3 regions of the Fictibacillus sp. b24 genome follow, and region 1 is predicted to be linked to each of the others. Evidence: riboswitches for the same ligand, from Rfam matches in the RefSeq annotation. Region 1 holds a riboswitch; each other region holds the start of a gene.
The links. Region 1 has a riboswitch for thiamine pyrophosphate ahead of tenA (thiaminase II). Riboswitches for the same ligand answer to the same signal wherever they lie in the genome.
Positions count from the first base shown of each region.

Region 2: it holds a riboswitch for thiamine pyrophosphate, as region 1 does, so the genes downstream of both, thiT (energy-coupled thiamine transporter ThiT) here and tenA (thiaminase II) in region 1, are expected to answer to the same signal.
Region 3: it holds a riboswitch for thiamine pyrophosphate, as region 1 does, so the genes downstream of both, thiD (bifunctional hydroxymethylpyrimidine kinase/phosphomethylpyrimidine kinase) here and tenA (thiaminase II) in region 1, are expected to answer to the same signal.

Region 1 is NZ_JAUCES010000005.1:1,875,634-1,885,702, reverse strand. Features, by position in the region: gene gltB (glutamate synthase large subunit) at 1-4,255, shown strand, start outside; gene QUF49_RS09705 (glutamate synthase subunit beta) at 4,281-5,759, shown strand; gene QUF49_RS09700 (manganese-dependent inorganic pyrophosphatase) at 5,869-6,798, shown strand; TPP riboswitch at 7,012-7,119, shown strand; gene tenA (thiaminase II) at 7,534-8,247, shown strand; gene QUF49_RS09690 (ECF transporter S component) at 8,240-8,821, shown strand; gene QUF49_RS09685 (ABC transporter ATP-binding protein) at 8,836-10,069, shown strand, end outside.
Region 2 is NZ_JAUCES010000005.1:2,192,338-2,202,406, forward strand. Features, by position in the region: gene QUF49_RS11255 (DAK2 domain-containing protein) at 1-346, opposite strand, end outside; gene QUF49_RS11260 (Asp23/Gls24 family envelope stress response protein) at 362-724, opposite strand; gene rpmB (50S ribosomal protein L28) at 960-1,148, shown strand; gene QUF49_RS11270 (hypothetical protein) at 1,120-1,269, opposite strand; gene QUF49_RS11275 (hypothetical protein) at 1,301-1,423, opposite strand; gene spoVM (stage V sporulation protein SpoVM) at 1,618-1,698, opposite strand; gene QUF49_RS11285 (thiamine diphosphokinase) at 1,805-2,449, opposite strand; gene thiT (energy-coupled thiamine transporter ThiT) at 2,446-3,015, opposite strand; gene QUF49_RS11295 (hypothetical protein) at 3,056-3,232, shown strand; TPP riboswitch at 3,311-3,417, opposite strand; gene rpe (ribulose-phosphate 3-epimerase) at 3,438-4,085, opposite strand; gene rsgA (ribosome small subunit-dependent GTPase A) at 4,085-4,975, opposite strand; gene pknB (Stk1 family PASTA domain-containing Ser/Thr kinase) at 4,978-6,984, opposite strand; gene QUF49_RS11315 (Stp1/IreP family PP2C-type Ser/Thr phosphatase) at 6,981-7,739, opposite strand; gene rlmN (23S rRNA (adenine(2503)-C(2))-methyltransferase RlmN) at 7,747-8,832, opposite strand; gene rsmB (16S rRNA (cytosine(967)-C(5))-methyltransferase RsmB) at 8,825-10,069, opposite strand, start outside.
Region 3 is NZ_JAUCES010000005.1:2,574,108-2,584,176, reverse strand. Features, by position in the region: gene QUF49_RS13330 (APC family permease) at 1-719, shown strand, start outside; gene QUF49_RS13325 (SEC-C domain-containing protein) at 790-1,827, opposite strand; gene QUF49_RS13320 (DUF4349 domain-containing protein) at 2,022-2,936, shown strand; gene QUF49_RS13315 (IDEAL domain-containing protein) at 3,075-3,305, opposite strand; TPP riboswitch at 3,678-3,786, shown strand; gene thiD (bifunctional hydroxymethylpyrimidine kinase/phosphomethylpyrimidine kinase) at 3,895-4,707, shown strand; gene thiM (hydroxyethylthiazole kinase) at 4,694-5,596, shown strand; gene thiE (thiamine phosphate synthase) at 5,593-6,267, shown strand; gene thiW (energy coupling factor transporter S component ThiW) at 6,274-6,786, shown strand; gene QUF49_RS13290 (hypothetical protein) at 6,856-7,098, shown strand; gene QUF49_RS13285 (winged helix-turn-helix domain-containing protein) at 7,288-7,872, shown strand; gene QUF49_RS13280 (hypothetical protein) at 7,869-8,081, shown strand; gene clpP (ATP-dependent Clp endopeptidase proteolytic subunit ClpP) at 8,098-8,679, shown strand; gene QUF49_RS13270 (MFS transporter) at 8,950-10,069, shown strand, end outside.

The sequences.
Region 1 (10,069 bases):
AGACGCTCAAGAAAAACTAGAAAATCAGATTAATCTATTTATTGAACAAGAACAACAAACACTTTTAGGGTGGAGAGAAGTACCTGTATATACGGATTCTATTGGAAAGAAAGCTCAAGAGACTTGTCCTGTTATAAAACAAGTCTTCATTGCTTGTAATGATTCGATCACTGACGAGCTTATGTTTGAACGAAAACTGTTTGTTATTCGGAAACAAGCTGAACATTGGGCTAGACAAAACGGGCTGCAAACGTATTTTGCAAGTTTGTCTTCACAAACAATCGTTTATAAAGGACTTTTAACACCAGAACAAGTTGATACTTTTTATTTTGATTTACAAGATGAGGATTTTTTGTCCCCATTCGCTTTAGTGCATTCCCGTTTTAGCACAAATACATTTCCAACTTGGGAACGCGCTCACCCTAATCGTTATATCATTCATAACGGTGAAATCAATACGTTGCAAGGCAATATGAATTGGATGAAAGCTCGGGAAAAGCAGTTTGTATCTGAAGCTTTCGGAGAAGACATTCATAAGCTTCTTCCGATTTTAGATGCTGATGGGAGTGATTCATCCATATTGGATCAAGCATTTGAATTTTTTGTACTTGCAGGGAGAAAACCTTCTCATACCGCAATGATGCTAATTCCTGAACCTTGGAGTGAGAACCCCCATTTAGAGGCAGAAAGAAGAGCATTCTATGAATATCATAGCTGCTTGATGGAGCCATGGGATGGTCCAACAGCGATTTCGTTTACAAACGGAAAGCAGATTGGAGCGATTCTTGATCGAAATGGGCTGAGACCTGCAAGATATTACGTTACGAAAGATGACTATATTATCTTTTCTTCAGAAGTTGGTGTAATTGAAGTTGAAGAAGAGAATGTTTTGTATAAGGAACGATTAAGTCCCGGCAGAATGCTTCTAATCGATTTAGAGCAAGGACGAATCATTACTGACAATGAAATCAAAACAGAAATGGCAAGTGAACATCCTTATGATGTCTGGCTGACTAACGGACTTCATCATCTAAATGAAGAGGGCGAAGAACCGTCTGTTTCATTAGAGGATGTCAGGAGCAAACAAAAAGCTTTTGGCTATACGTATGAAGATATTCATAAGTACTTAATCCCTGTGATAACAGAGGGTAAGGATCCAATCGGTTCTATGGGTAACGACACACCACTCGCTGTATTATCCGATAATCCTCAATCCTTATTTAATTATTTTAAGCAATTGTTTGCACAAGTGACGAACCCGCCGATTGATGCTATACGAGAGAAAATTGTAACTTCAACAATGACATTGCTCGGAGCTGAAGGAAACCTTCTTCATCCTGGACCGCAAAATGCGAAAAGAATTCAGTTAGATTCACCAGTACTTACAACAAAAGAATTTTATCAGATTAAGAATTTTACGATCTCTGACTTTAAAACGGCTATTCTGCAAACTCTTTTTTCGGAAGATTTGGAAAATGGTTTGGAATCTTTATTTCAAAGTGCTGAAAAGGCTATATCTGATGGAGCAAGTCTATTGATCTTGTCTGATCGTGAAATGAGCGAAACCGAAACACCTATCCCTGTGTTGCTTGCTGTAAGTTCTTTACATCATCACCTTGTGAAAAAAGGATTACGAACGAGAGTAAGTTTAATTGTGGAATCTGGGGAAGTAAGGGAAGTTCATCATTTTGCAAGTTTAATTGGATATGGAGCTGATGCGATCTATCCATACTTAACTTACAGAACATTAGAAGAGGCGATTCAAGAAGAACATATTCAACTATCACTTACAAAAACGATCGCTAAATATAAAAAAGGAATTACAGACGGAATAGTAAAAGTGATGTCTAAGATGGGGATCTCAACTGTACAAAGTTATCGTGGTGCTCAGATTTTTGAAGCAGTAGGAATTGGTAAAGAAGTGATTGACCGTTACTTCCCTGCTACAGCTTCTCAGATCGATGGTATTACGTTAGCTGAGATTGAGAGAGAAGCAAGATTACGTCATCAGCAAGGATTCGAGCACACAATCGATGACACATTAGACTCAGGAAGTGACTTTCAATGGAGAAATAAAGGTGAACATCATGCCTTTAATCCAAAAACCATTCATACGTTACAATGGGCTTGCCGAAAAAATGATTATTCGTTATTTAAAACCTTCTCTAAATTGGCAGATGATGAGAGAACAACCTTCTTAAGAAACTTGTTCTCATTCAAACCAGAAACGAATCGGGTTCCGCTAGAAGAAGTGGAATCGGTTGAAGAGATCGTTAAACGATTTAAAACAGGAGCTATGTCATTTGGTTCACTTAGTCAAGAGGCACATGAATCACTCGCTATCGCAATGAATCGTCTAGGCGGAAAAAGCAACAGCGGAGAAGGCGGAGAAGATCCTGCTCGATTTGTTCCAGACGAACTTGGCAACAACCGAAGAAGCAGCATCAAACAAGTAGCCTCTGGAAGATTCGGTGTTAAAAGTCACTATTTAGTAAACGCGGATGAACTGCAGATAAAAATGGCACAAGGAGCTAAACCGGGTGAAGGCGGGCAGCTTCCGGGAAACAAGGTATATCCATGGGTAGCAGATGTCCGAGGATCAACTCCGGGAGTAGGATTGATTTCACCTCCACCACATCACGATATTTATTCGATTGAAGATATGGCTCAATTGATTCATGATCTAAAAAACGCTAACCGAGATGCAAGAATCAGTGTGAAACTCGTTGCAAAATCAGGTGTTGGTACGATTGCGGCGGGTGTTGCTAAAGGTGCAGCAGATGTCATCGTGATCAGCGGATATGACGGAGGAACTGGTGCTTCTCCAAAAACGAGTATCAAGCATACGGGACTGCCGTGGGAACTTGGGCTTGCTGAAACTCATCAGACGCTGATGCTAAATGGACTCCGTGAACGTGTAACCCTCGAGACGGATGGAAAACTGATGACAGGGAAAGATGTTGTTCTTGCCGCTCTATTGGGTGCTGAAGAATATGGGTTCGCAACTGCTCCACTTGTCGTTTTAGGTTGTGTGATGATGCGCGCTTGTCATTTGGATACATGTCCTGTAGGTGTTGCTACGCAGAATCCGGAACTTAGAAAAAAATTCATGGGTGACCCGGATCATGTGGTAAATTACATGCGGTTTGTAGCAGAGGAAATTCGAGAAATCATGTCAGAACTCGGCTTTAGAACAATGGAAGAAATGGTAGGACGTACGGATGTATTAACGGTAGGTGAGAAGGCAAGAAATCACTGGAAGGCAAAGCATCTTGATCTTTCAAGACTTCTTTATCAGCCTGAAGGCGTTCGTACACGACAGACTTCACAAAATCACAAGATTGAACAATCACTAGATATAAAGCAAATTCTGCCACAGCTGCGTCCTGCGTTAGAAGATCAGAAGCCTGTTTCATTAAATCTTTTAATTAAAAACACGAATCGCGTAACAGGAACAATCGCAGGAAGCGAGATTACTAAACGATATGGGGAAGAAGGACTTCCGGAAGATACTGTAACCCTTACTTTTACTGGATCAGCAGGTCAAAGTTTTGGCGCATTCATTCCACGAGGCATGACGATGTACCTGAATGGAGACAGCAATGACTACTTTGGTAAAGGGTTATCTGGAGGTAAGATGATTGTCGCTCCTCCAAAAACGTCTGAGTATCTTGCTGATGATAATACAATCGTAGGTAACGTAGCATTTTATGGTGCAACGAGCGGTGAAGCCTATATTAATGGCCTTGCAGGTGAAAGATTCGCAGTTAGAAACAGTGGTGCTAACATTGTTGTTGAAGGTATCGGTGACCATGGCTGTGAGTATATGACAGGCGGCCGAGTAGTTGTATTAGGTAATGTAGGAAAGAACTTCGCTGCTGGAATGAGCGGTGGTATTGCATATATCTACACACAACAACCTCTACTGTTTAAACGTTTATGCAACAAAGAAGGCATTGAATTTGAAAGATTGATTGATTTGGAAGAAACAGAGACTGTTAAACAACAAATCATTAATCATTACGCTTATACACAAAGTGAAAAAGCTGCAGCAATTCTACAAAACTGGAAAACGGCACAATCACATTTCGTAAAAGTGATTCCTAAAGATTACAAAGAAATGATTAAGAAAATTGACGAAGAGAAAAAAGCCGGATTCACGGAACAAGAAGCCATCATGAACGCATTTGAAGCTGGATCAGCTCCAAAAAAAGCATCAGGCAGACCAGGCCCGACAAAATTAATTCTGAAATGAGCTAAGATGAAAGGAGAGATTTAATATGGGTAAACCAACTGGATTTTTGGAATTCCCTCGTGAAGACACGATAGAGAGAAAACCTCTCCACCGTCTTAAAGATTGGAAAGAATATACCGAGAAACAACCTGAAGATATGTTAAAAAGACAAGGTGCAAGATGCATGGATTGCGGAACACCTTTTTGTCATATCGGGTTTGAAATCAACGGGGCAGCTGCAGGCTGCCCCATTAACAATCTGATTCCTGAGTGGAATGATCTTGTTTATCGCGGAAAATGGAAAGAAGCTCTCGAACGTCTCATGAAAACAAACAATTTCCCTGAGTTTACAGGACGGGTTTGCCCAGCTCCTTGTGAAGGTTCATGTACCGTCGAACTAGCTGGACCGGCTGTAACGATAAAAAATATAGAGAAGGCGATTATTGACAAAGGCTTTGAGAACGGCTGGATCCAACCTCGAATTCCTGTAAAAAGGACTGGAAAGAAAGTAGCGATTGTTGGTTCAGGGCCAGCTGGACTTGCTGCCGCTGATCAATTAAACCAAGCAGGTCATTCTGTAACTGTTTACGAACGAGATGATAGAGCAGGCGGATTGTTAACATATGGAATACCTAATATGAAGCTGGATAAAGATATCGTGGAAAGAAGGATATCATTATTAAGACAAGAAGGAATTGACTTTGTTTTAAATACTGAAGTGGGTAAAGATATAATGCCTGAAGAATTAAAGTCTCAATATGATTCCATTATTCTTTGTACAGGTGCTCAGAAACAGAGAGATTTGAACCTTGAAGGTAAAGATTCCCAAGGCGTTCACTTTGCGATGCACTATTTGACTCAGGCGACTAAAAGACTGTTGAACCTTGAAGTAAATGAGCCTTTGATTGATGCAGAAGGGAAGAACGTCATTGTAATAGGCGGTGGTGATACAGGTGCTGACTGTGTAGCTACGGCTCTTCGTCAAAAGTGTAAAAGCGTAGTTCAATTCGGTAAACATCCAAAACTGCCTAATGCAAGAAGCGATTCAAACATGTGGCCAGAGCAGCCTAACATATTTACAATGGACTATGCTTATGAAGAAGCTACCGCTCAATATGGGCATGATCCTAGAGAGTACTCTGTTCAAACAAAAAAAATTGTATCTGATACAGAAGGTAATTTAAAAGAACTTCATACCATTCAAATGAAGAGAACTTCAGATGATAAAGGTAATATTGTATTTGAAGAGATCCCTGGATCCGAAAAAGTATGGCCGGCAGATCTTGTTTTCATTGCAATAGGTTTTGAAGGTACCGAACAGCCAGTTTTAAAAAAATTTGGAGTAGAAACAAAGAACAATAAAGTAAATGCTAAGCACGGTGACTATAAAACGAATGTAGATGGAATATTTGCAGCAGGTGATTCAAGACGAGGTCAAAGTTTGATCGTTTGGGCAATTCAAGAAGGACGTGATTGTGCTCGTCAAGTGAATCTATCATTGATGGGAAGTACGGTTTTGCCTTAGAGCTTTTTTCCATGCTACAATAAACTCCAAAAGCCAAAAGCTGTTTTTATATGATAAAATAAGGCTTGGCTATCAAAAAATAATTTATGTATTTATAAGGAGTAGAAGCATGGAAAAAGTACTTATTTTTGGACACAAAAATCCAGATACTGACACGATTACTTCAGCAATCGTTTACGCTGATCTTAAGTCTAAATTAGGACAAAATGTAGAAGCAATCCGCCTAGGTGAAATTAATGGTGAAACAAAGTACGCTCTAGATTACTTTAAAGCTGACTCTCCGCGTTTAGTTGAACATGTTTCTGCTGAAACAAACTCGGTTATTTTAGTCGACCACAATGAACGTCAGCAAAGTGCAAACGACATCGACAAAGTTCGAGTACTAGAGGTCATTGATCATCACCGAATCGCAAACTTTGAAACAAGCGATCCTCTATACTACCGTGCAGAGCCTGTTGGATGTACGGCAACCATCCTGAACAAGATGTACAAAGAAAAAGGCGTTAAAGTAGAAACGAACATCGCTGGTCTGATGCTTTCTGCGATTATTTCTGATTCTCTTTTATTCAAATCACCAACTTGTACAGAAGAAGATGTTGAAGCAGCACGTGAGCTAGCTGAAATTGCAGGCGTAGATGCTGAAACTTACGGACTTGAAATGCTTAAAGCAGGTGCTGACTTAAGCGATAAGTCAGTTGATGAGCTTATCTCTTTAGATGCTAAAGAATTCAATATCGGACCTAGTAAAGTTGAAGTAGCACAAGTAAATACTGTTGATGCTAGTGATGTATTAAAGCATCAAGCTGAACTTGAAAGTGCGATTTCAAAAGTGATTGATGAAAAAGGCTTAGATCTATTCATGTTCGTTGTAACAGATATTTTAACGAATGATTCTACAGCTCTTACACTTGGTAAAAGAGCAGAATCCGTTGAAGATGCATACAATGTGAAATTAGAAAACAATACAGCGGTTCTTAAAGGCGTTGTTTCTCGTAAAAAGCAAATCGTACCAGTACTAACTGAGGCGATGAGCAAGTAATTGTTGGCTTTAAAGGGCAAAACCAATTTAGGTTTTAGCCTTTTTTTTTTTGATTTCCTGAATCTACTCGCTCACCGCACGCCGTCATGGAATAGAATTCAACCATTTCCAAGAGAGAGTCTAAAATTGTCCTCCCGAAGCAGACTTACTCAAAAACTGTTGACAATCAAAACTAGCCTGCTATTATTTAAAACATACAACCAACTAAATATTAAAAACCACTAGGGGTGCCTTTCATAAGGCTGAGATCGAAGTGTGACTTTGAGACTCTTAGAACCTGATCTGGATTATACCAGCGTAGGGAAGTGGTGTTGCGGAGACCTATATTCATACATAGAGTTTAATTCTCCATATACAACCACTTTCTCGCTGAAAGTGGTTTTTTTGTTGGGTTCTTTTCTAAAGGCTTTTTTTAAAGATTGTTGCTTTTGAGGGATTTCGTTCAAGCCTCTTCTTAGATAAGTTGATTTGAGTGTAAGGGTGCGTGCCCGCCACATGATAAGCTTCTTGCAAGGCATGCGACGAGGAAACTTACAACGGTAGCATTAACTTGTAGACGCAGGAGCAAGGAATCTTCCTTGAAGCGGTCAGGTGAGACCCTTTAGGGCGCAAAGCGGCAGGAGGCTCACCGTACGCCCCGCGGAAAGCGAAGCAACCTGGAGCGGAAATCAACCACTTTCAAAAGCAACAATGAATACGAAAACAGCCTTATTTTAAAAAACAAGGAGGATTCACATGAAAACATTCACCGAAACTTTACGAGAAAAAGCCAATCCAATTTGGGAAGCAAATCTCCATCATCCTTTTGTAAAAGGTATTGCAGAAGGAGACCTCTCTTTAGAATGCTTCAAATACTACGTATTGCAAGATTCCTATTATTTGTCTCATTTTGCTAGAGTTCAAGCAATAGGAGCTGCAAGGGCTGAAGATCTATACACCACTTCAAGAATGGCTGCTCACGCACAGGGTACGAATGATGCAGAGTTAGCACTTCACGAAACATTCATGAAACAGCTACAGGTTACCGAAGAAGAATTAGCGAACTTTGAACCCGCTCCAACCGCGTACCATTATACATCACATCTATACCGAGTAGCAGAGTCTGGTAGCTTAGGAGAAATTATTGCTGCTATCCTCCCATGTTATTGGATTTATCACGAGATCGGTGAACGCTTTAAAGATGCCACACCACTTGAACCGATTTATCAAGAGTGGATTTCAGCTTATGGTGGTGAGTGGTTTTCACAACTTGTCCAAGAACAAATTAACCGGTTGGATGATTTAGCAGAAATAGCAAGTGAACAGGAAAAGGATAAGATGACTCGCCATTTCTTAATCAGCTGTGAGTACGAATATTTATTCTGGGAAATGGCTTATACACTGGAAAAATGGCCAGTTGCATACGGCACAGCTGCAACAAAAGTTGGGAGGGAAACAAAAAATGTATAAAGGACTGAAGTTAACTGATATTCTAGTAACCATTGTTATATCCATTGGGTTCGGCATTATTTATAAAATGTGGGGACCTCTTTATTATGCGGTTAAGCCGCTCGGGCTTCATATTGATCAATTGATCTATGGAATGTGGTTTATGGCTGCAACCGTTGCCTTCTTGATCATTCGAAAACCAGGGGTTGCTTTTTTAGCAGAAATTGCCGCTTCCTCAGGAGAATTTCTAATGGGGTCTGAATTTGGGCTTGAAGTTTTATTATATGGTGTTGTTCAAGGACTATTTGCAGAATTAGTCCTTATGACTTTTCGCTATAAGCGGTTTGATTTATTTGTTATTTCTCTCGCAGCGATAAGCGCTTGTGCAGGCTCTTTCATTTTAGACTTTTATAAAGGTTATGTTGGTGATCTATCGACATGGAATCTTACACTATTTATTGTATTCAGGCTAATTGGCTCCATCATCTTTACTGGAATGTTAGCTGTTTCAATCGCTAAAGCACTAGAAGCAACAGGAGTGACCAAACTGGTTCGCCCTTCATCAAAGGAAGATTATGAGGCACTGGATCAATAAATGAGGTGGCTGAAATGGATACCGCAACATCTGTAAAACATTTAAGATTAAAGTTTCCAGGGGATGATGACTTGCTCTTTAAAGATATAAATTTATCGTTCCAAAAAGGAGAGAAAGTGCTTTTGCTCGGACCTTCTGGATGTGGAAAATCTACTCTCCTGCAAGTTCTTTCTGGAATTATTCCTCATTCTGTAGAAGTTCCTATTAAAAGCGAAGGTATACAGAACCCTGATAAATGGGGGTTTGTGTTTCAAGATCCTGAAACACAGTTTTGTATGCCGTATGTCGATGAAGAAATAGCATTCGTGTTGGAGAATTTACAAGTCCCAAGAGAAGATATGCCAAGCAGGATAGAGGAGTTATTGCATGAAGCAGGTTTACATTTGAATGATATCCATACACCGATTCAGAACCTTTCAGGCGGAATGAAACAGCGTTTAGCTATCGCATCGGTGTTAGCACTCGATCCCGATGTCATTTTTTTAGACGAACCTACTTCACTAATTGACGAAAGTGGTACTGAGCAAATTTGGGAAACTGTAAAAAAGATTGGCGAGGATAAAACGATAATTATAGTGGAGCACAAAATTGAACTGATCGTTGATTTTGTTGACCGTATAATCGTTTTTACTCCTGAAGGAAGAATTCTTGCTGATGGGGATTCTTCCACCATTTTTTCACAATACAAAGAGAAACTTAAACAGTATGGCATTTGGTATCCAGGTGCATGGAACGAATACAAAAAGGAAAGCTGTTCGACGATCCAGTGTATGCAACATAACAAATTGTATCTAGAAAGCTTTAAGGGGTATCGTAACAAGCAATTAAAAATATCGTTAGAAAGCACAACCGTTCATTCTGGAGAGTGGATAATGGTAGGAGGAGAGAACGGTGCAGGTAAGAGTACGCTATTATTATCGCTAATGCAGCTGATAAAAACATCTGGCACCTATCAAATGAACGATTTTACCATAACGAAAATTAATGATTTGTATGGCTTAGCTTATCTCGTTTTTCAAAACCCTGAATTTCAATTTTTAACAAATTCCGTATACGATGAAATGACATATGGATTAGCTATAGATCATGAAATTACAGCTAGAGCAGAAGAAATACTTACTACTTTCGGGCTAGCAACAAAAGAGAAGCATCACCCGTATCACCTTTCTATTGGTCAAAAGAGAAGGTTAAGTGTCGCTTCAGCATTCATACAACTTCCAAAGGTCCTATTGCTTGATGAACCAACAT
Region 2 (10,069 bases), 320 kb from region 1:
TATCAAATGCATTAGCAAATTCAGCTGCTGAGATAGAGTCTTTCCCTTCAATTGATTTAGAGAAGCCTCTAAATAGCTGAGATAGGATAACTCCTGAGTTTCCTCGTGCTCCCATTAGTAACCCTTTAGCAAAAGCACTTGCTACGGTCCCGATACTATTAGAAGTGTTTTTTTCTACTTCTTTTGCACCAGAAGTAATCGTTAAGTTCATGTTTGTTCCTGTATCTCCGTCAGGGACAGGAAATACATTCAGTGCATCGACCATTGCTGCGTTTCTTGATAGGTTTGAAGCGCCCTCGAGCACCATTTTTGAAAACTTTTTTCCGTCTAATACTTTTAAAGACACAAAACTTCCTCCTAACTAAGGGGTTGTCACCCTGACACCCTGAACATAGATATTCACTGAGTCAACCGCTAAACCAAGCATTTGATCCAGGGTATATTTCACTTTGTTCTGAACGTTATGAGCCACTTCAGAAATCTTTGTTCCATAACTTACAATGATATACATGTCGATATGTACTTCATCTTCCTCTTGGCGAACAACGATCCCTCGGGAGAAATTTTCACGTCCTAAAAGTTCAGTTATTCCATCCTTTAATTGCTTTCTTGATGCCATGCCAACAATTCCATAACAATCGATTGCGGCTCCACCTGCGATAGTGGCAATCACTTCATTAGAAATATCAATTTGACCATAGGTTGTTTTCATTTCAATGGACATGCTTACATCCCCCTTTAAATTGTTAAATGGCTAACAAATATTTTACTATACATTAGTCTTTTTTGAAAGGACTACTACATTTCACACTATGTAAATAGTATTGTCAAGGAAATTTACTTGAAAACCTTTCACTAATATGTTGCATTGCTTCTGAAGTCATGCTAATATTATTTAGTATTTAACATACGATTGAATTGATGCAAAGCTTTTTTGCTGTAAAGGAGGTTCACCTACTATGGCTCGTAAATGTTTTATTACTGGAAAAGGACCTAAAACTGGTAACAAGCGTTCTCACGCAATGAACAAATCAAAGAAAAGCTGGGGAGCTAATGTCCAAAAGGTTCGTATTCTTGTGGACGGAAAGCCTAAGCGCGTATACGTTTCTGCTCGTGCCCTTAAATCAGGTAAAGTTGAACGTGTATAAATAAAAACAGCAGCTGCCGCTGCTGTTTTTTTTTTGGAAGTAGTTGATTTCCGTTCCAGGTGCTCGCTTTCCGCGGGGCAGGCGGTGAGCCCCTTGCCGCTTTGCGCCATAAGGGTCTCACCTGTCTAGTTGCAGTGGCTAGCCCCTCGAGGTCAAAAGTTAAACGGCCAAAAAGGCAAAGTGCGCCTTCCTTGCCGTTCACCTTTTGCTTGTCGGGGCTGAACGAGCCACTTCCACTTTTCGGACTGCCCACCTGTCCCGCAGGAGTCTCGCACCTTGCACTCCAATCAACCTTCATAGAAGACAATATTTGAAGGCAACAATCTTATAGAAAACAGCCTTTAGAAAAGAGTCTTTTCGTACATAATATCTAAGTGGACAGTATTTTTGCACAAGCCGACAGTAACCACATTCATCAGCAGGATCTGTACACAAACAAAAAAAGCGCACTGGGCGCTTTTTTTGTTTGTTATCCTTTTTTAAAAGAACCTAAGATGGCACGTACGAATCCCCCTAAGAATCTAGGAAGTTTAATGGTATAAAATTTCATCTTACCCCTCCTCCAGGCCCATAAAAAATGATAAGAGCTAAACAATAAAATACTTTATTCCCCTTTTTATAAAAAGGTGCATTGGGGCCTGTATTCCGTAATTTTTTTAATCACGGCTCTTTACCATCAATATTATGCCGGAGTCGAAAGAATAAGTACCACTTTTATTTACAAGCTCATTAGAGATGCATAATGACGATCCAGCATTTAAAACTGCATGTCTTAAAGGGTATTTAAAACCTTCCAATGTTATTCCTTTTACCTCATCAGTCTGTGAAAGAAAAGAAATATAATGGTATTTTTCATCATGATCAATTTTGTAGCTGCCTGGCATGTGAAGTGAGATTTCATTTTTTATATCGATTAGTTTTATAGAAGCTGAGTTATGCCGGCTCTTATATAGTAGCTGTATGTTCATCAGCTCATGATCCAGCCTTCCTCCAGAGGCACCAAACAACAAGATTTCCTCTGGATTCTGTTTCAACGCCCATTCTAAAGCGATTTCCATATCTGTAGCATCTTTTTCTGGACGATATTGATTTATATTAATCTGAGTTTGCAGAATCTTTCTTTTTTCAATATCTGTAACTGAATCAAAATCCCCAAAAGCATAATTTGGGATGATATGTTTTTCTATCAGATACAATGTGCCCCTGTCCACACCTACCCACACACACTCAGGTGAACTATGGTAGGCATTTAGATCAGGTATCAAATGCTCAGGGCCACCTGCAACGATTCTTATTTTCATGCTGCTCGGGTGTATCCGCTTCGTGCAGCATGCAATAATTTAGGAGCCGTGTTTGTTAAAAGAATGACCACAAGTGACGTTATTACAAAAATAACAATCATGAATGAACCATTATACATAAATGAATAAAGCCATATGTTCATTTCTTCCGCTAAATCACTAAAGAAGATAACTCCTGATAAAACGTGCGAGATCGTTCTTAATAAACAGCCGACAAAGATACCCGTAACCATTAGAATCGTTCTTTTCGATTTATTTTGTGCCAATGACGGCGCAAACGCACCTGCAACACCTGCTAGAGCAAACGCTAACGGATAGTCTAGAATCATTTGAGCTGGGTGTACTACATAAGGGTTAACAAGAAGCTGAAGAAGGCCTACCGCTAATCCAGTAAATACACCTGCTTTAAAGCCTCTTCTAAAGGCCATCAAGAAGATTGGAACCATCTCAAGAGATACAGACCCGCCTTGCGGCCACGGACCAGCAAATTTAATCATGCCTAAGATCAATGACAGAGCAGACATAATAGCTATTTCTGTTAGTAAAGAAATATTGTTGTTCTTCATTGTTTATCCTCCTTTTTTTCTTTTTCAAAAATCTTTTTTCATGCCTTCATGCAATTTGATTGAAGTGAAAGGTGCGAGACTCCTGCGGGACAAGCGGTCAGGTGAGACCCTTAGGGCGCAAAGCGGCAAGGGGCTCACCGCCTGCCCCGCGGAAAGCGAAGCACCTGTAACGGAAATCAACCACTTTCAAAAGCTACAAAGCATCAACCACACTTGATTGCAATAAAAGCAAATAAAAAAAGCAACCGGCATGTGAGCGCGGTTGCTTTAGGATTCATCTCATTTGAATACAAAAAGTCATACGACTCCACATCCCTACGCAGGTATGATCCAGCTTCAGGTTCAAAGGGTCGGGAGAACACTCCCCTCTCAGCCCTTTAAAGGACTCCCCCTGTGGTTGCTTATTTTATTATTTGGTTCAATTATACACCACGGATGGATTGAATTGCATCCTTTAAATCTTTTTTTCCATAAATGGCAGAACCGGCTACTAATACATTAGCACCTGCTTCTATGCAGAGTTGTGCGGTTTCCGGATTCACTCCACCGTCCACTTCGATCTCTACGTCTAACCCGTGTGTCTTCACAAGGTCGGCAACTTCTCTGATTTTTGGAACAACACTTTCAATAAATGCTTGCCCACCAAACCCCGGATTTACGGTCATGAGTAAAACAAGATCAACATCTTGGATGATGTGTTTAATGAGTTCAACCGGTGTAGCTGGATTGATGACCACACCCGCTTTTACTCCTTGTTTTTTTATAAATTGAACCGTTCGATGCAAGTGCGGAGTTGCTTCAACATGAACAGATATAATGTCTGCACCCGCTTGTGCAAATGCTTCGATATATTGGTCAGGATTTTCAATCATTAAATGTACATCTAAAGGGAGCTTAGTAACTGGGCGAATGGCTTGAACGACAAGCGGTCCAATCGTTATATTCGGAACGAAATGACCGTCCATAACGTCTACATGAATGTAATCCGCACCAGCTTCTTCTACAGCTTTAATATCTTCGCCTAACTTCGAAAAATCAGCCGAAAGAATGGAAGGAGCTATTTTAATCATTAGTACCTCCGTTTTTGTTCTTTTATTTCTTGTAAAAAACTTACGTAATGGTCGTATCGGAATTGCGGAACAGCTCCGTCTTCAACACCTTTTTTTACAGCACATTTTGGTTCAGATGTGTGCGAACATCCTCTAAATTTACAATCACCGCGCAGTTCATCCATCTCTGGAAAATACATCGATAAATCTTCCGCCTCGATATTCATAAAATCCAGTGAACTAAATCCGGGTGTATCCGCAACTAATCCGTTGCCAAACAGAATTAATTCTACATGCCGTGTCGTATGCTTCCCTCTGCCTAAATGGGTTGAGATCTCATTCGTTTCAAGCATTAATTCTGGATTTATAGCATTTAATAAAGATGATTTACCTACACCTGACTGTCCCGCAAAGACCGTTACTTTGTCTTTGAACAACGGATAAAACAAATCCAAGCTATCATCTGTTTTCGTTGAGGTCGGAATTACCTCGTATCCTAACTGTTTGTAGATTTCAATATATTTCTGAATCTCATCCATTTCTTCTGATTGTTGAACAAGGTCCATTTTTGAAATACAGATCACAGGCAGAATATCATTTGCTTCAATGTGAACGAGGAATCGGTCTAATAAAAGCGTGCTAAAATCTGGTTCTGTTGCTGAAAAAACAAGGATTGCTTGGTCTACGTTAGCAATTGGCGGACGGACAAGTTCGTTTTTCCGTTCTTTCACATCAAGAATGTATCCATCTGTAATGTTGGTTGATTCATACTCTACCCAGTCACCGACCAACGGATTCACTTTCTTTTTGCGAAAGTTTCCTCTGCCTCTGCATTGGAAAACTTCTGATTTTCCATTTTCCTTAACGTAATAAAAACCAGCGAGGGCTTTAACAATTCTTCCTTCAGGCATGCTTAATCACCATCGTCCCCTTCCTCATCTTCCATTCTTCCATTGGCAGTTTTAACATCATCGTACTTAATTGTCTCAGCGTTCTTTTCTTTTCCGTTGATATATACAACATAAGAAGCAGTTCCCCCTTCAGCAATCGTTAGAGGTAGCTGATATTTTTTTGTATCGGTAATTTGTTCTTCTACAAAAACCGCATTTGAAGCGTTTTTATCCGAATATACAATCTTTACAGTAACAGGCTGTCTTTTGTCCTTTTTATCCGGCTTTACTTCAATATCCTTCGTAACTGTGCGATCTTCTGCAGGTTGATCGTCATCAGCTGGCGGCTCCTCCTCCGTTTCTTCTGGACCATCTGATAAGACAACGGATATGGTCGCACCTTTTTCGACTTGGGTAAATGGAGTAGGCTTCTGTGAGATTACTCTTCCTTTTTCAACGGTATCAGAAAATTCACTTGAAAACTCAACGGTTAAACCTGCATTATCCGCAAAAGTTTTAACATCTTGCTCTGTTGCTCCAATTAGGTTCTCTACTTGAACGGTAGGAGTTCCTGAACTAACAGTTAAAGTAACGGTTGTTTCTGCCGGTGTGACCTTTTCATCTCTGTCAGGACTTTGAGTGAGTACTGTCCCTTCGAGTTCTGTTTCTGATTCTTCGTAATTAACATTGATTTTTGTAAAGCCATTATCATTTAAAAGTTCTTTAGCATCATCAATATTATACCCTTCTACATCAGGCATATTTTCCTTTTCAGGGCCTTTTGATACATACAACGTAACGATTGCTTGCTGCTTTACTTTTGTACCTGGTGAAGGATCCTGTCTCACAACAAGACCTTCCTCAATTTCAGGATCAAATACTTCCTCACGTTTCACTTCAAGCCCTTCTGCTCTTAGCTTATCAAACGCATCTACATATTCTTCTCCCGCTACATCAGGAACGCTTACTTCTTCAACGTAAAAAATGGAAGGCATCATCGTGAAAGCAGCAATACCAGCTCCACCTAACAATAGAAGTGAAAGTAAAACGATAAGCCACCAGTTTCTTTTTTTCTTGGTTTTTTCCGGAATTTTTTCTTCTTCTTTTACATTGTTCATTTCTTGTGTTTCAATTGGCTGAACGATAGGAGGAATGTACTTTGTTCTTTCATCTTCTTCACTTTCTTCATTCCACTTTTGTTCATACATCCGGTCAGGATCTAATGCTGTGTTCATATCTCTTAGCAGCTCTTCAGCACTGTCATACCTTCTTAACGGATTTTTAGCGAGAGACTTTAAAACAATATTTTCAACACTTTGTGGAATTTCAGGATTCAGCCTTCTTGGTTCAATCACATTCTCTTGAAGATGCTTCAGTGCAACAGAAACAGGTGAATCTCCTACGAAAGGTACCCTGCCAGTTACCATTTCATAGAGTACAGCTCCAAAGGAATAAATATCCGATTTAGCGTTTGCAATGCCACCTCTAGCCTGCTCGGGAGAAAAGTAATGAACGGACCCTAGAATAGAGTTTGTATGTGTAATTGTTGCAGATGTAATAGCTAAAGCAATCCCAAAATCAGTTAACTTTGCTGTGCCGTTTTCCGTTATTAAAATATTGTGCGGCTTAATATCCCTGTGTATGATGCCATGGTCATGTGCTACAGCCATTCCTGAAACGATCTGCTTCATGATGTGCAGCGATTCTTCTACAGATATCTTTCCGTGCTCTTTTATGTATTGTTTGAGTGTTTTTCCCTGCACGTATTCCATAACAATAAAATAGATTTCTTCATCCTCTCCGACATCATAAATACTTACAATGTTCGGATGATCAAGACTCGTAGCTGATTCAGCTTCCCTTTTAAATCGTCTGATAAAATCCTCGTCTTTATTAAACTCTGAACGAAGAACCTTTACTGCTACATCCCTGTCTAGAATTAAATCTTTTGCTCGATAAACGATGGCCATTCCGCCGTCACCAATGACTTCTAAAAGCTTGTAGCGGCCACTGACTCTTTTTCCTATCATGTTATTGCTTCCCCTTTTGTTTCTGTGTCAGAACTATTCTGTATAAGGATAGCAGTAATGTTATCTTCTCCACCGGCCTCTTTTGCCCACGTGATTAATTTTTCTACCTTATCATTTACGGTCTCACCAGTATAGTCTAAAACTTCCTGAATCCGCTTAAAGGATACTTTATCGGATAGCCCGTCTGAACAAAGCAGCAGATAATCCCCTTTGTTCCATATGATATGATTTACTTCTGCTTCTACGGTCTCATCAGTACCCACAGCTTTCATAATCATGTTTCTTCGCGGGTGGATCTCGGCTTCATCTTCTGTAATCTGACCAGACTTAACCAATTCTTGAACGAGTGAGTGATCATCAGTTACTCTTTTGAGCTCACCATTTGAATACAAATAACAGCGGCTGTCCCCGATATGCGCAACCGTAACCTCACTGTTCGTTCCAAGTGCAGCAACAATGGTAGTTCCCATCCCTCTTGTTTCAGGGTTTTGTTGAGAAAAATCAAAGATATGTTTATTTGCATCTCGGAGAACATTTTGGATCCAGCCTTTCACGCTGCCCATGTTTTCCTCAAACTGACCCCAGGCTTCTTTTATTACGTTAAGGGCTTCTTGACTGGCTATATCTCCAGCTTTATGTCCCCCCATACCATCTGCGATAACTGCAAGAAAGTGTTCACCCTTTGTGAACACTTCCCCGCTGTCTTCATTATGCTTCCTTACCATTCCAACGTCTGTTTGAAAGGCAATTTGCATTTCCCCGTCACCTCGTCTCTTCTTTACGTTCCTTCGCACGCAGCTGGCCACATGCTGCGTCAATGTCATGTCCTTGTTCTCTTCTGATGGTGGCATTAATGCCTCTTGAGGTTAACGTCTCTAAGAACTTAAATATTTGTGTTTTTGGAGTTCGTACATAATCTCTTTCAGGTACATAGTTTACTGGAATTAAATTTACGTGACACTTGATATCTTTAATAAGATCAGCCAGTTCATTAGCATGGTCAACTGAATCGTTTACTTTTCCAAATAAACCATATTCAAACGTAACTCGGCGGCCCGTTTTCTTAATGTAGTAACGGATAGAATCCATCAATTCATTTAATGGATACATTCTGTTTACAGGCATTAAACGGCTTCTAGTTTCTGTGTTTGGTGCATGAAGTGAAATCGCAAAGTTAATCTGCATACCTTCGTCAGCAAACTTGTAAATATATGGTACAACACCACTAGTTGATATCGTAATGTGTCGTGCACCGATGTTTAATCCTTGATCATGATTAATAATTTTCAAGAACGACATAAGTCCTTCGTAGTTGTCGAAAGGTTCTCCAATCCCCATTACAACGACAGAACTTACTCTTTCTTCTGTTTCATCCAAAGCTCGTTGAACTTGAAGGACTTGCGCAACAATTTCACCTGCTTGAAGATTTCGTTTTAATCCGCCTAATGTTGACGCACAGAAAGTACAGCCTAAACGGCAGCCTACTTGTGTTGTTACACAAATGCTATTTCCGTATTCGTGTCTCATGAGCACAGTCTCGATTGAATAGCCGTCTTGCAGCTCAAATAAGAATTTGATCGTACCGTCAGATGATTCTTGACGGACCACTTCTTTAAGAGGCTTTATATAATAATCTTTTTCAAGTTTTTCACGCAAACCTAGAGGAAGATTTGTCATTTCCTCAAAAGATGATACACGTTTTTTATAAAGCCATTCAAAGATTTGCTTTCCTCTGAACTTAGGCTCTCTAATATCAGTCAGCCATGCTTCAAGCTCATGAAGCTCTACTGAAAAGATAGAAGGCTTAATATTCGGCTTTGTTTGTTTCTCTGTTAAAGGTTTAAGCATGTTTCTCACCACCTGTTGTCTTTTTTCTGTATGCTGCAATATAAAAACCATCACTATTAAAATAATGAGGCATGATCTGAAGGTCTGATCTTCCATCCATTATATAGGATTTCACGGTTTCTGGCATTTTTTCTGCAAAATGAGGATCCCACTCGAATTCTGGGTGGTTCGATAAAAACCAATCAGCAACTCTATCGTTTTCATCCTTATCTACAGTACATGTACTGTAGACCAGTAATCCGCCTTCTTTAACCATGTCTGAAGCTGAATCTAAAATATCTCTTTGGATGGTTGTTAGTCTCATTACATCTTCTTCTGATTTTGACCACTTTAAATCTGGTTTTTTGCGGATGACACCAAATCCGCTGCAAGGTGCATCTACAAGAACTCTATCAAACGTTCCAGCCGAAAACTTTTCGGAAACTTTACGAGCATCCAATACAGATGACTCAATATTTTCAAGGCCGAGACGATCAGCTTGTTTTTTAATCAAATCAATTTTATGTGCATGAAGATCAAGCGAAACAACCTTTCCTTGTCCTTGCATCATTTCTGCCATATGTGTTGATTTTCCGCCAGGTGCTGCGCACGTATCAAGTATGTTTTCACCTGGAACTGGAGCAACCGCTCGGGCAACAAGCATGGAGCTTTCATCTTGAATGGTTACAAGACCGTTTTTATACACTTCCGTTCCTGGCAGATAACCTTCCTTGATAATGATACCCTCAGGAGACAATTCTCCTTCCTCAGCCAAAACTCCTTCTTCTTCAAGGAGCTGGAGAACGTCTTCCCTTTTTGTTTTATTCACGTTCACTCTTGCTGTAACCGGTGAAGCAAGCAGATTCGATTCAGCCATATTCTTAGCATCTTCTTGACCGAACTGTTCGCTCCAACGATTGTATAGCCATTGAGGCATGCTGTATGCGAGCGCCTCTTTTTCAGAGCCCTCACTCGCTTTTTTATCCATAGCCTCTGTACCTTCTCGCTGTAATTTGCGCAGAATACCGTTTACAAGTCCTGCCAACCCTTGATTGCCGCGTTGTTTCGTAATTTCTACCGCTTCATGAATGATGGCGTGATCAGGAACACGATCTAAATATAGCATCTGAAAAATAGATAGCCTTAACAGCGTTAATACCCAGCGATCTTTTTTCTTAATAGGCTTATTTAGTAATTGTTCTAAATAAAAATCAATCGTATTTTTACGTTGTATCGTTCCATAAACGATGTTTGTTAA
Region 3 (10,069 bases), 700 kb from region 1:
TTGCATATGATGGGTGGCTGATGGTAGGTTTTGTTGCAGGAGAGATGAAGGATCCTGGTAAAACGTTGCCGAAAGCAATCATCGGCGGCATATTAATCGTAATGGCAGCATACTTGCTCGTTAACATTGCATTGCTTCACATTTTGCCAGCTTCAGAGATCGTGAGGCTTGGCGAGAACTCAGCAGCATCAGCAGCAACCATTCTTTTCGGTCCATTAGGTGGAAAATTAATCGCTGTTGGTATTGCCGTATCCATCTTCGGATGCTTAAACGGAAAAATTTTAACGATTCCGCGAGTGCCGTTTGCGATGGCTGAGCGTAATCAGCTTCCACTGTCGCATGTTTTCAGCAAAGTAAGCGATAAGTACGGTACTCCGATTGTTGCTACTTATTTACAAGTGGTCATTGCAATCATTATGATGCTGCTCACAGATCCTGATTATCTTTCAGAGATGGCGATCTTCGCTGTTTATATCTTTTACATCTTCGCGTTTTATGCGGTGTTCAAATTGCGTAAACGACATAAAGACCAAAAAAGAGTATACAGTGTGCCGTTATTCCCTATTGTCCCAATTTTTGCGATTTTAGGCTCTGTATACATTGTTGGAGCAACGATATTGAACGATCCGTTCGACAGCTTAACAGCGATCTTCATTACAGTTGCAGGTTTACCCATTTACTATTGGCTGCAGCGCAATCAAAAACAAGACTCCTTATAAGAGGGGTCTTGTTTTTTTACATATAAAAACCCGCCAGGAATTCCTGACGGGTAATAAAAAGTATGATGGCTTATACGCTTAATAGTTCTTTCATTTCGCGATAACGTGATGAAAGGCTGGCAGGTGAAACGCCGTACTTTTTAGCTGTTTCAGCTTGAGTAGAAGCGATTCCCCTAATATCTTTTGATACGAGATAATCTAGCGCTGCTGCATAGATCTCTTCTTTTCGTATCGCTGGCTTGGACTCTGTGATATATTCACTCCAAAGTTTTTCAGCTTCTTCAATTACTTCTGTTTCAGCATTTGCTTTGACAAGGTCCGTTACAGCTGTGTATTTTTCTTCCTGTTGATCGGAAACTTCCACTGTTTTTTCATTCTCGTTAACAGCGGATTTTTTCTCTTCATCAGCAGGCTTATCCTCTTTAGGTTGAGGAACACCTTCAGAAATATCAATTAAAGAGAGCTGAAGAACAGCTGGGAACTCTTTTTGGAAAATTTCTTTAGCATCAGCTAGAGGGTGAAGTTTTTCCACGGCTGCTTTTAAAGGCGGCAGTTCGGACATTGGCATTTCTACATAACCAACATAAAATTCGTGGTTGATGCCGTTTGAAACGAGTGTTCCGAGTAGTGCACTCTCTTGTTTTGGTTTTTCAGCAGCATTGATGGTTACATCGAATACTTTCTCTGACCAAATATCCTGAACCGTAAAGATGAACCCTGTTTTTTGCTCCAAAACTTTATAAAGAGAAGGTGCTGCTGTTATCCAACCAGCCAGAATTTCTGCAACTTCCGGTTTAACCGTGCTCTTTACTTGTTCGACATAAAGTTCAACAGGCGTCTTTCCATCCTGAATTTTTGAGCAGAATATTTCCCAGCATACCGCGATATTTGCGTATGTTTGTTCTTGGTCTTTGGCAACAGGATACTTTTTAACATATTGTGATGTGCGTGCTGCTAAGTCCTGTTGAAAGTTCTCAAGCGCGAATTTAATGAGTCCTTCTTGGTGGAAGGATACTTCGCGTGTTTGCTCTTCTTTATGTAAGCAACATTTTTTATATTTTTTTCCGCTGCCACAATAGCACGGATCGTTTCTTCCTATCATTGACATGCTATTCCTCCAGTAAACCACTTACTTATCCTGTACATACTAGCATAAATCGGCTTTTTTTCATACTTCCATATCATCAGACAACATTTTATCATAAAACGAGATGAGAAAAAAACATTAAATAGGTAGGTTTTATGGGGGTTGAAACCTTTTTTTCTTTTAAAGCGTCTAAGGTGAAAAGGGGGAAATACGATATGTGGAAAAAATGGAAAGTGTGGGTATTTATCGCCGTGCTCCTCTTGAGCGCGTGCAGCAGCAATGATAAGTCTGAAAGCAAGATGGCTAGCGATCAAGATTTTGCCGGTGGCAGTTCAGATGCAAAGATGGAAAATGCTTCAGAAGAAGGAAAGTCGAAAGCTGATTCGGATACTAGTGGAGATAAAATGCAACAGATTAAAGATCAAAGAAAAGTCATCTATAACGCAGACATGCAGATTTCAGTTGATAAATTGCAGAATACGATGGAAATGGTTCGCAATATGGTTGAGAATAAGGGCGGCTATATCGTGGAATCGAATACAAGTGCAGGTGAGAAGGGGTATGAATCTGGCACGATGGTTGTCCGGGTTCCAATGGATGGTTTTCGAACGTTTTTAGGTGAGGTTCGAAAATTAAGTAAAGGAACACCACACGAAAATGTAAGGGGAGAAGATGTTACAGAAGAGTATGTAGATCTTTCTTCCCGCTTAAAAGCAAAACAGCAAGTAAGAGACCGATTGGAATCATTCATGAAGGATGCACAGAGAACAGAAGACTTATTAAAAATATCAGCTGACCTTGCTTCCGTTCAGGAAGAGATCGAACAGATTGAAGGACGATTAAACTTCTTGAAAAATCAAAGTGATTACTCTACAGTAACGATACAGTTTGAAGTGAAAAATTTAAAAGCAGAAAAGTTTCAGACAGAAGAATTGAATACGTGGGCAAAAACGAAGATGCTGTTTATGGAAACTGTGAATTTTTTGGTTTCAGCGGTCTCCTTTGTAGTCGTTGCGTTGGTTGGTCTAGCTCCTTTATGGCTAATTGTAATCGCGGTCCTATATTGGGTATGGTGGAAAAGGAAAAAAGCACAAAAGAAAAAGCCGGAATCCCCGACAACGTTGAATTGATTGATTGAGTTTTTAATAAGTGTCAGTTAACGGGCACGTCAGAAACACCCTCTGCAGCGCGGATATCGATCCGTTAGCTGAAAGGGTGTTTTGGCTTTCACGGCACCTTTTGATAAAAGGTGTACCGTTTAAGAAGCCTTAACCGAGAAACGCTTTGTATTCTGAGGTTAGTTTCATAAAGCGTTCTTTATCTTTTGTATCTAAGGCATTGTCGATTTCTCTTTCATAATACTCTTTGTAATAATTGTGAAGGGCCTCATCCAATACCATTTGAGCAATAAGGCTGAAGGCAAATGGGTCTCTTTTTTGTTGCTTGTACTGCACCATCTCATTTTGGTTTTTGTTAAAAGAAGTGTTTTTGTCTTTCATCCTGTTTCCCTCCTTATATTATCTCCCTATCCAATTAACCTTTTATGTTTCTAGGTTTCTACTAGTATACTGAGCAAGGTGCTCGATGACAACCATTTTATTTGAAAATTCTGAAAAAATTTTAAGAATCATTCCAATGTACCGCTTTTTCACCACCTTTTGGTAAATTTGTTAATGATTTGTCATGTTTATTTCTGTTAATTCTCCATTTTGTTACAAATGTTTTTGTTCTGTGTTTTTTATGTTGTTATTGTGTGTTAATTACTATTTCCCCGTAATTGAAGGTGCTTAAACACACTTGAAACACTTAAGTGAAAAAAACGTTGACATTTAGAACACTGTGTGGGTAGGATGGAATTAATTCAATATAGTCATTTCCGCTAGGGGTGCTTTTATAAAAAAGCTGAGAGAAGGTTGTAGCCTTCGACCCTTTGAACCTGATCCAGATCATACTGGCGTAGGGAAGCGGTGTGGATGATTACAAGCTTCTCTTTCATGCAAATGCTAATGAATCTGTAATGGCCACCCGCTAATAATCTTGCGGGTGGCTTTTTGTATGTAATAAGGAGGCGATATTGTGGCACAGCTGATAAAAGTAAGTAAAGCACTGACCATTGCAGGATCAGACAGCGGTGGAGGAGCAGGTATTCAAGCAGATCTGAAAACGTTCCAAGAGTTTGGAGTTTATGGAATGTCTGTTATTACAGCAGTAACGGCTCAGAACACGGTTGGCGTTCAAGGGGTGTTTCCTGTTTCGTTAGAGGGACTAGAGGCTCAGCTGCGTTCGATTGGAAGTGATTTGAAACCTCATGCTGTAAAGACAGGCATGTTGTTTTCCGGAGAGTACATCGAAAGAACTGCTTATTATATTGAAAAATTTGGATGGAACAACGTGGTTATCGATCCGGTCATGATCGCAAAAGGCGGTGCCACTCTCTTAGGAGAGGAAGCAATTCATGCGATGAAAACGTATATGCTGCCGATTGCAAAAGTCATCACCCCTAACATTCCTGAAGCAGAAGCTTTAACAGGGATCAAGATAGATTGTGAGGAAGCAAGAGCAGAAGCGGCAAAAGTGCTGTTTAATGGTGGTGCTGATTATGTCGTAATAAAAGGCGGTCACTTCGACAGCGGGGAGTATGTTTCTGATCTTCTGTATAACGGTGTTGAGAGGGTTGAACTTGTGGAAAAGCGTATTAACACGAAAAATACACACGGAACAGGATGTACCTTCTCTGCAGCCATTACAGCAGAGCTGGCTTACGGGAAGAAAGCTGAGAGTGCAATTGAGCATGCGAAGAAGTTTATTCAAAACGCAATAGCACATGGGATAGAAGTCGGTTCAGGTCATGGACCAGTTAATCATTTTGCTTATAGGAGGATTGCACATGAACAATACTAGAGTTCAAGAATGGAAGGCGTTTGTAGCTGACGTTAGAAAAGAAAAGCCGCTAGTACATCACATTACCAATAACGTTACAATGAATTTCCTTGCAAATGGTGTACTAGCAGCTGGAGGAAGCCCAATGATGGTTCATGACGCACGTGAAGTGGAAGAAGCTGTAGGGGTTGCAGATGCACTTGTCCTGAACATCGGGACGCTCGATGAACCAACTGCCAAGTCTATGATTCTAGCTTGTAGAAAAGCAATGCAGAGCGGAGTACCAGTAGTACTCGATCCAGTAGGAATAGGACTGTCCGCTTTCCGCCAAGAAGTGGTTAATGAGATATTATCAGAATATTCACAATTGAAGGGGGTCTGGCCCCGAACAATTCTGACAATTTGCGGAAACGCTGCAGAGATACAATTTCTTGCTAAAGGAGACTGGACAGGCAAGGGCGTTGATGGCGAAATTGGTGGACTCGGAAGCTCTGAAGAAGACTTGATCAAACTTGCTTCGGCGGCTGCGAAACAAACGGGGTGTCTCATCGCGATGACAGGAGAGAAAGATGTCATTTCTGATGGTGAGAAATCAATAATACTTTCTCATGGTGATCCCATGCTAGCTTTTGTTACTGGTACTGGCTGCTTTGCAACCTCCATGGTGGCTTTATATCAGGCGAATCGAAAAGAGGCACGCACCCAGACACTTTCCATTCTGAATCGGACTGCTTTAGCGATTCTCATGCTCACAAAAGCAGCTGAGGAAGCAGTAAAGACAGCAAAGGGACCGGGGAGCTTTCAGCAGAACCTTATTGATCAGCTGTTTGTATTAGAGAGCACGCCCGAAATCTGGCAAGGTTCAATCAACTGGAGAGATCACACTTTAACGGAGGAAGCAAGAATATGAGGACTTCTTTAAATGTAGAGATAAAACAGCAGCTTTCCCTTTATTTTGTGGCTGGAACGATGAACTGTAATTCGCCGGCAGCTTTTGAACGCATTCTTTTACAAGCGATTCGAGGTGGTATTACTGCATTTCAGTTTAGGGAAAAAGGAGCGAACTGTTTAAGTGGTGAAAAGCGTCTTGAAATAGCTATTCGTGCAAAAAAGGTTTGCAGAGAACACGGAGTGCTTTTTATCGTAAATGACGATTTGGAGTTAATGAAAACAGTCGATGCTGATGGACTTCATGTGGGACAGAAAGACGGAGACTTAAATACAATACGGCATGAAACAAAAGGTAAAATTCTTGGTGTTTCTGCTCATACACTGGCAGAAGCGGAAGATGCCGTTTCACATGGTGCAGATTATCTTGGGGTTGGTCCAATCTATCAAACTGCTTCAAAAGAGGATGCTGAAGAACCTGTAGGTGTAGAACTAATCAAGGAACTTCTCATGAATAATATCAACCTGCCTCTTGTTGGAATTGGTGGCATCACGATTGACAATGCAAATGAGGTGATTCAGGCTGGTGCTGATGGTGCCGCAGTTATTTCGGCAATAAGCGGTATGGATAACCCTGAAGAAGCATCAAGGAAAATGATTGATGTTATTCAGTCAGCGAAGAGAGGTGAGTAAGTGAAGATATCTGTTCAGAAACTTACTCTTATGGCGATGCTGGTAGCGATCGGTACATTGTCTTCTCATGTTTTTTGGATTCCTGCTGGTGTTGCAAAAGCTTTTCCAGTTCAGCATGCGATTAATGTTATTGCTGGTGTAACACTAGGACCGTTTCCAGCTATGGTGGTCGCGTTTAGCATAGGTTTACTGCGCAATTTGTTTGGTGTCGGTTCATTGCTTGCCTTTCCAGGGGGCATGATTGGAGCGTTAGCAGCGGGGTATTTTTATATGAAGGGAAGAAGATATTTTTTTGCTGCAATCGGAGAATGGATAGGGACGGGCATAATTGGAGCTCTAGTGGCAGTGCCTGTTGCTACATACTTATTAGGTTCCAAAACAGGAGCGTTCTTTTTTGTAGCACCTTTCCTTTTGAGTTCTGTAATTGGCGGACTGCTAGGATGGATCATACTGCGTGTCCTTCATAAAAATACACCATCAGGGAACTGGGTAAAGGAAAAACAAGGAAAACCTGTATAAAGATAAGCACCGAATAGGCCTCTGCACCGTACACTGTGTATTATCAACCGGTGAAAGGGGGCCTTTTGTTTGATGAAAAAACGACCAAAACACTGGGTGTATACGGAGATGGTGCTCATGTTCCTTGGACTGCTGCTCGCCATCTATAACGGAAAAACGTGGGAGAGCCCCACCGTATTGTTTTCGATCTTAACGGTTATCTTTTTATTTCGTGCGGTAGAACGAAAGATATTTAATCAAAAAACTGAATTTTGGTTAAATGCAGGAATGGCGGTAATCTTCTTGATACTAGGTGTAATACCGCTTTTATAGCGAAGAAAAGCAGGCTGGAAGTTACAGGACAGTCTGTTTTTTTATGTCCTTAATAGGCAAACGTATATTTTGCTAAATTCTTTGACATAATGAAGGGTGACGTAATAAAATGATTTTACGTAAAGAATAATTTTTATGTAAGAATAATATGGTTAAAGTGAGGTGATGAAAGTGAAGAGGAATCGAAGCATGCCTGAAACTTTTATCGTCACAGAGCCCGAACAAGCGGCTGCCCTTCTGCATCCAATCCGATCAGAAATCATAAGCTTGTTGAAGAATCCGCAATCTGCGACAGAGCTATCAAAGAAAATGAACGATTCCGCTCAAAAAGTGAACTACCATCTTAAGGCTTTGGAAAAAGTAGGGCTTGTTGTTCGTGCGGGAACAAGGAATGTAAGAAATCTTGTAGAAGTTCTATATGTAAGTGCCGGAAGGTCGTTTTTATTATCAGATTCATTAGGACTTTCTTCAGAAACGATCAAGAAACTTCAAGACCAAACCGCTCTCGCTCACGTATTATCACTCACAGAAAAAATAAAAAGGGATGCAGTTTCTCTTATGGAGCAGGTGGACGAAGAAGAAATCCCAAGTGCTGTAATGGAGATGGAGCTCTCACTTTCAGGTGTTAAAAATCGGAATGCTTTTCTGCAAGACTATACAGACATGCTGACTGCTCTGATTCAAAAGCATCACAGACCCAGTCAAGAAAATGCTAAAACGTATCATGTTTCAATGGCCATGTATCCAAAACCTGAAGGAGGCGGCACAACGTGAAGAAGGACAACAAAAAGACGGTTACACCAATTAAACAAGATGCAGCAGCTGGTGATGAGTCGAATGTATTGCCTATGAAAACGGAAGTACAGGTAGAAGGGGCGGAAAATCAGCAAGAGCCGGCTAAAATCATCTTTATCACATCAGGATTTGGAAAAATACATGTACCACATACATCAAACACAAGCCCGATGGCAGTCGCGGCATAACAAGGAGGAAATAATAATGAACTTAATACCTATGGTTGTTGAATCGACTAACCGCGGAGAGCGGTCTTACGATATATATTCAAGACTTTTGAAAGATCGCATCATCATGCTGGGAAGTGCAATTGATGATAACGTGGCAAATTCTATCGTTGCGCAGCTTTTATTCTTAGCAGCAGAAGATCCTGATAAAGATATTTCCATCTACATCAACTCTCCCGGTGGATCCGTTACTGCAGGTCTAGCAATCTATGACACGATGCAGTTTATAAAGCCCGATGTGTCAACGATCTGTATCGGTATGGCAGCTTCAATGGGAGCAGTCTTAATGGTAGCTGGCGCTAAGGGGAAACGTTATGCACTTCCGAACGCAGAAGTAATGATCCACCAGCCATTAGGAGGAACGCAAGGCCAGGCGTCCGATATGGCGATCCACGCGAAGCGTATCTTGCAGACGCGCGAGTTGTTAAATAAAATTATCTCCGATCGCTCAGGCCAGCCGATCGAAAAAGTAGAAAAAGACACGGACCGCGATTATTTCATGTCAGCAGAAGAAGCAACAAAATATGGAATCATTGACAAGGTGATCGAGAAGGTTTAAACCGAGGGATAAATGTATAAATGCAAGGATAGAAGCCAGCCCATTATTTTCAGGGCTGGCTTCTTGTTTAGGTCTGGGGGGTCTGGGGGTCAGTCCCCAAACAATTTATTTCCCACGCGATTTTAAGGATTTGTGCTAGGGTGTTTGCTCCATTATACGTGTCGAAATCCTGTATTTTAGTATTGGGTGCGTTGATTATGGTAATCTATTGTAAGTTACATAGATTTGTAGTTACTTAACGAGTAAGCTTATAGAAAGAAGGAATGCAGCATGGCAGCGCCAACAGAAGAAAAGACGCCAAGCTTAGCGGCTTCTCAGCAGAAAACCATTTATTCAATCCTCTTTGCCATCAGTTTTGTCCATCTGTTAAATGATTCAATGCAGGCAGTAATTCCAGCCATTTTTCCTATTTTAGAGAAATCCATGAACTTAACGTTCACTCAGCTAGGCTGGATTGCATTTACGCTAAACATCACCTCGTCTATCATGCAGCCTGTTATCGGCTGGTATACGGATCGTACGACATCACCTTATTTGCTGCCAATTGGAATGATGGCTAGCTTGATAGGTATGCTTGGCATTGCATTTGCGGATTCGTTTTACCTTATTATTATCTCCGTAATCGGTATTGGACTAGGAAGTGCTGTTTTCCATCCAGAAGGGTCGCGTGTGGCATATATGGCAGCAGGCAACCGCCGAGGATTAGCACAATCGATTTATCAAGTAGGCGGAAATACAGGGAGTTCACTCGCACCTGTTATGACTGCACTTGTTTTCGTTCCGCTCGGTCAGTTTGGGGCTGTGTGGTTTACCTCATTAGCGGCGATCGCCATTTTCGTGCTGTTTTATGTTTCAGGCTGGTACGCAAAGCAGCTTGTTCATTTTCCCCGTGTAAAGAAGCAGACGGGGGAGAAAAAGGCGATTGATCAGAAAAGAAAGAATCAAGTGATCGGAGCGATGGCACTCCTCGTCTTTTTAGTGTTTGCAAGGTCGTGGTATTTTTCGGGAATCGGCAACTATTATCAGTTTTACTTGATTCAGGATTACGGTTTATCAATCCGGCAAGCTCAAGTTTATTTATTCGTTTTTATGGCGTCAGGCGTACTTGGAACATTCTTTGGTGGACCGATTGCAGACCGATTAGGAAAACGAAACATGATCTTCTGGTCGATGGTGGGAACAGCGCCACTGGCACTTCTTTTGCCGCACGTAGGGCTATGGGCTGTAATACCGTTGTTCTTCGTCATCGGCTTTATCTTAAATACGAGCTTTTCGGTTACCGTTGTCTATGCTCAAGAACTCGTACCGGGAAGGATCGGGATGGTGTCAGGGCTAATTGTAGGACTAGCTTTTGGTATGGGTGCGCTCGGTTCTGTAGTACTCGGTAAAA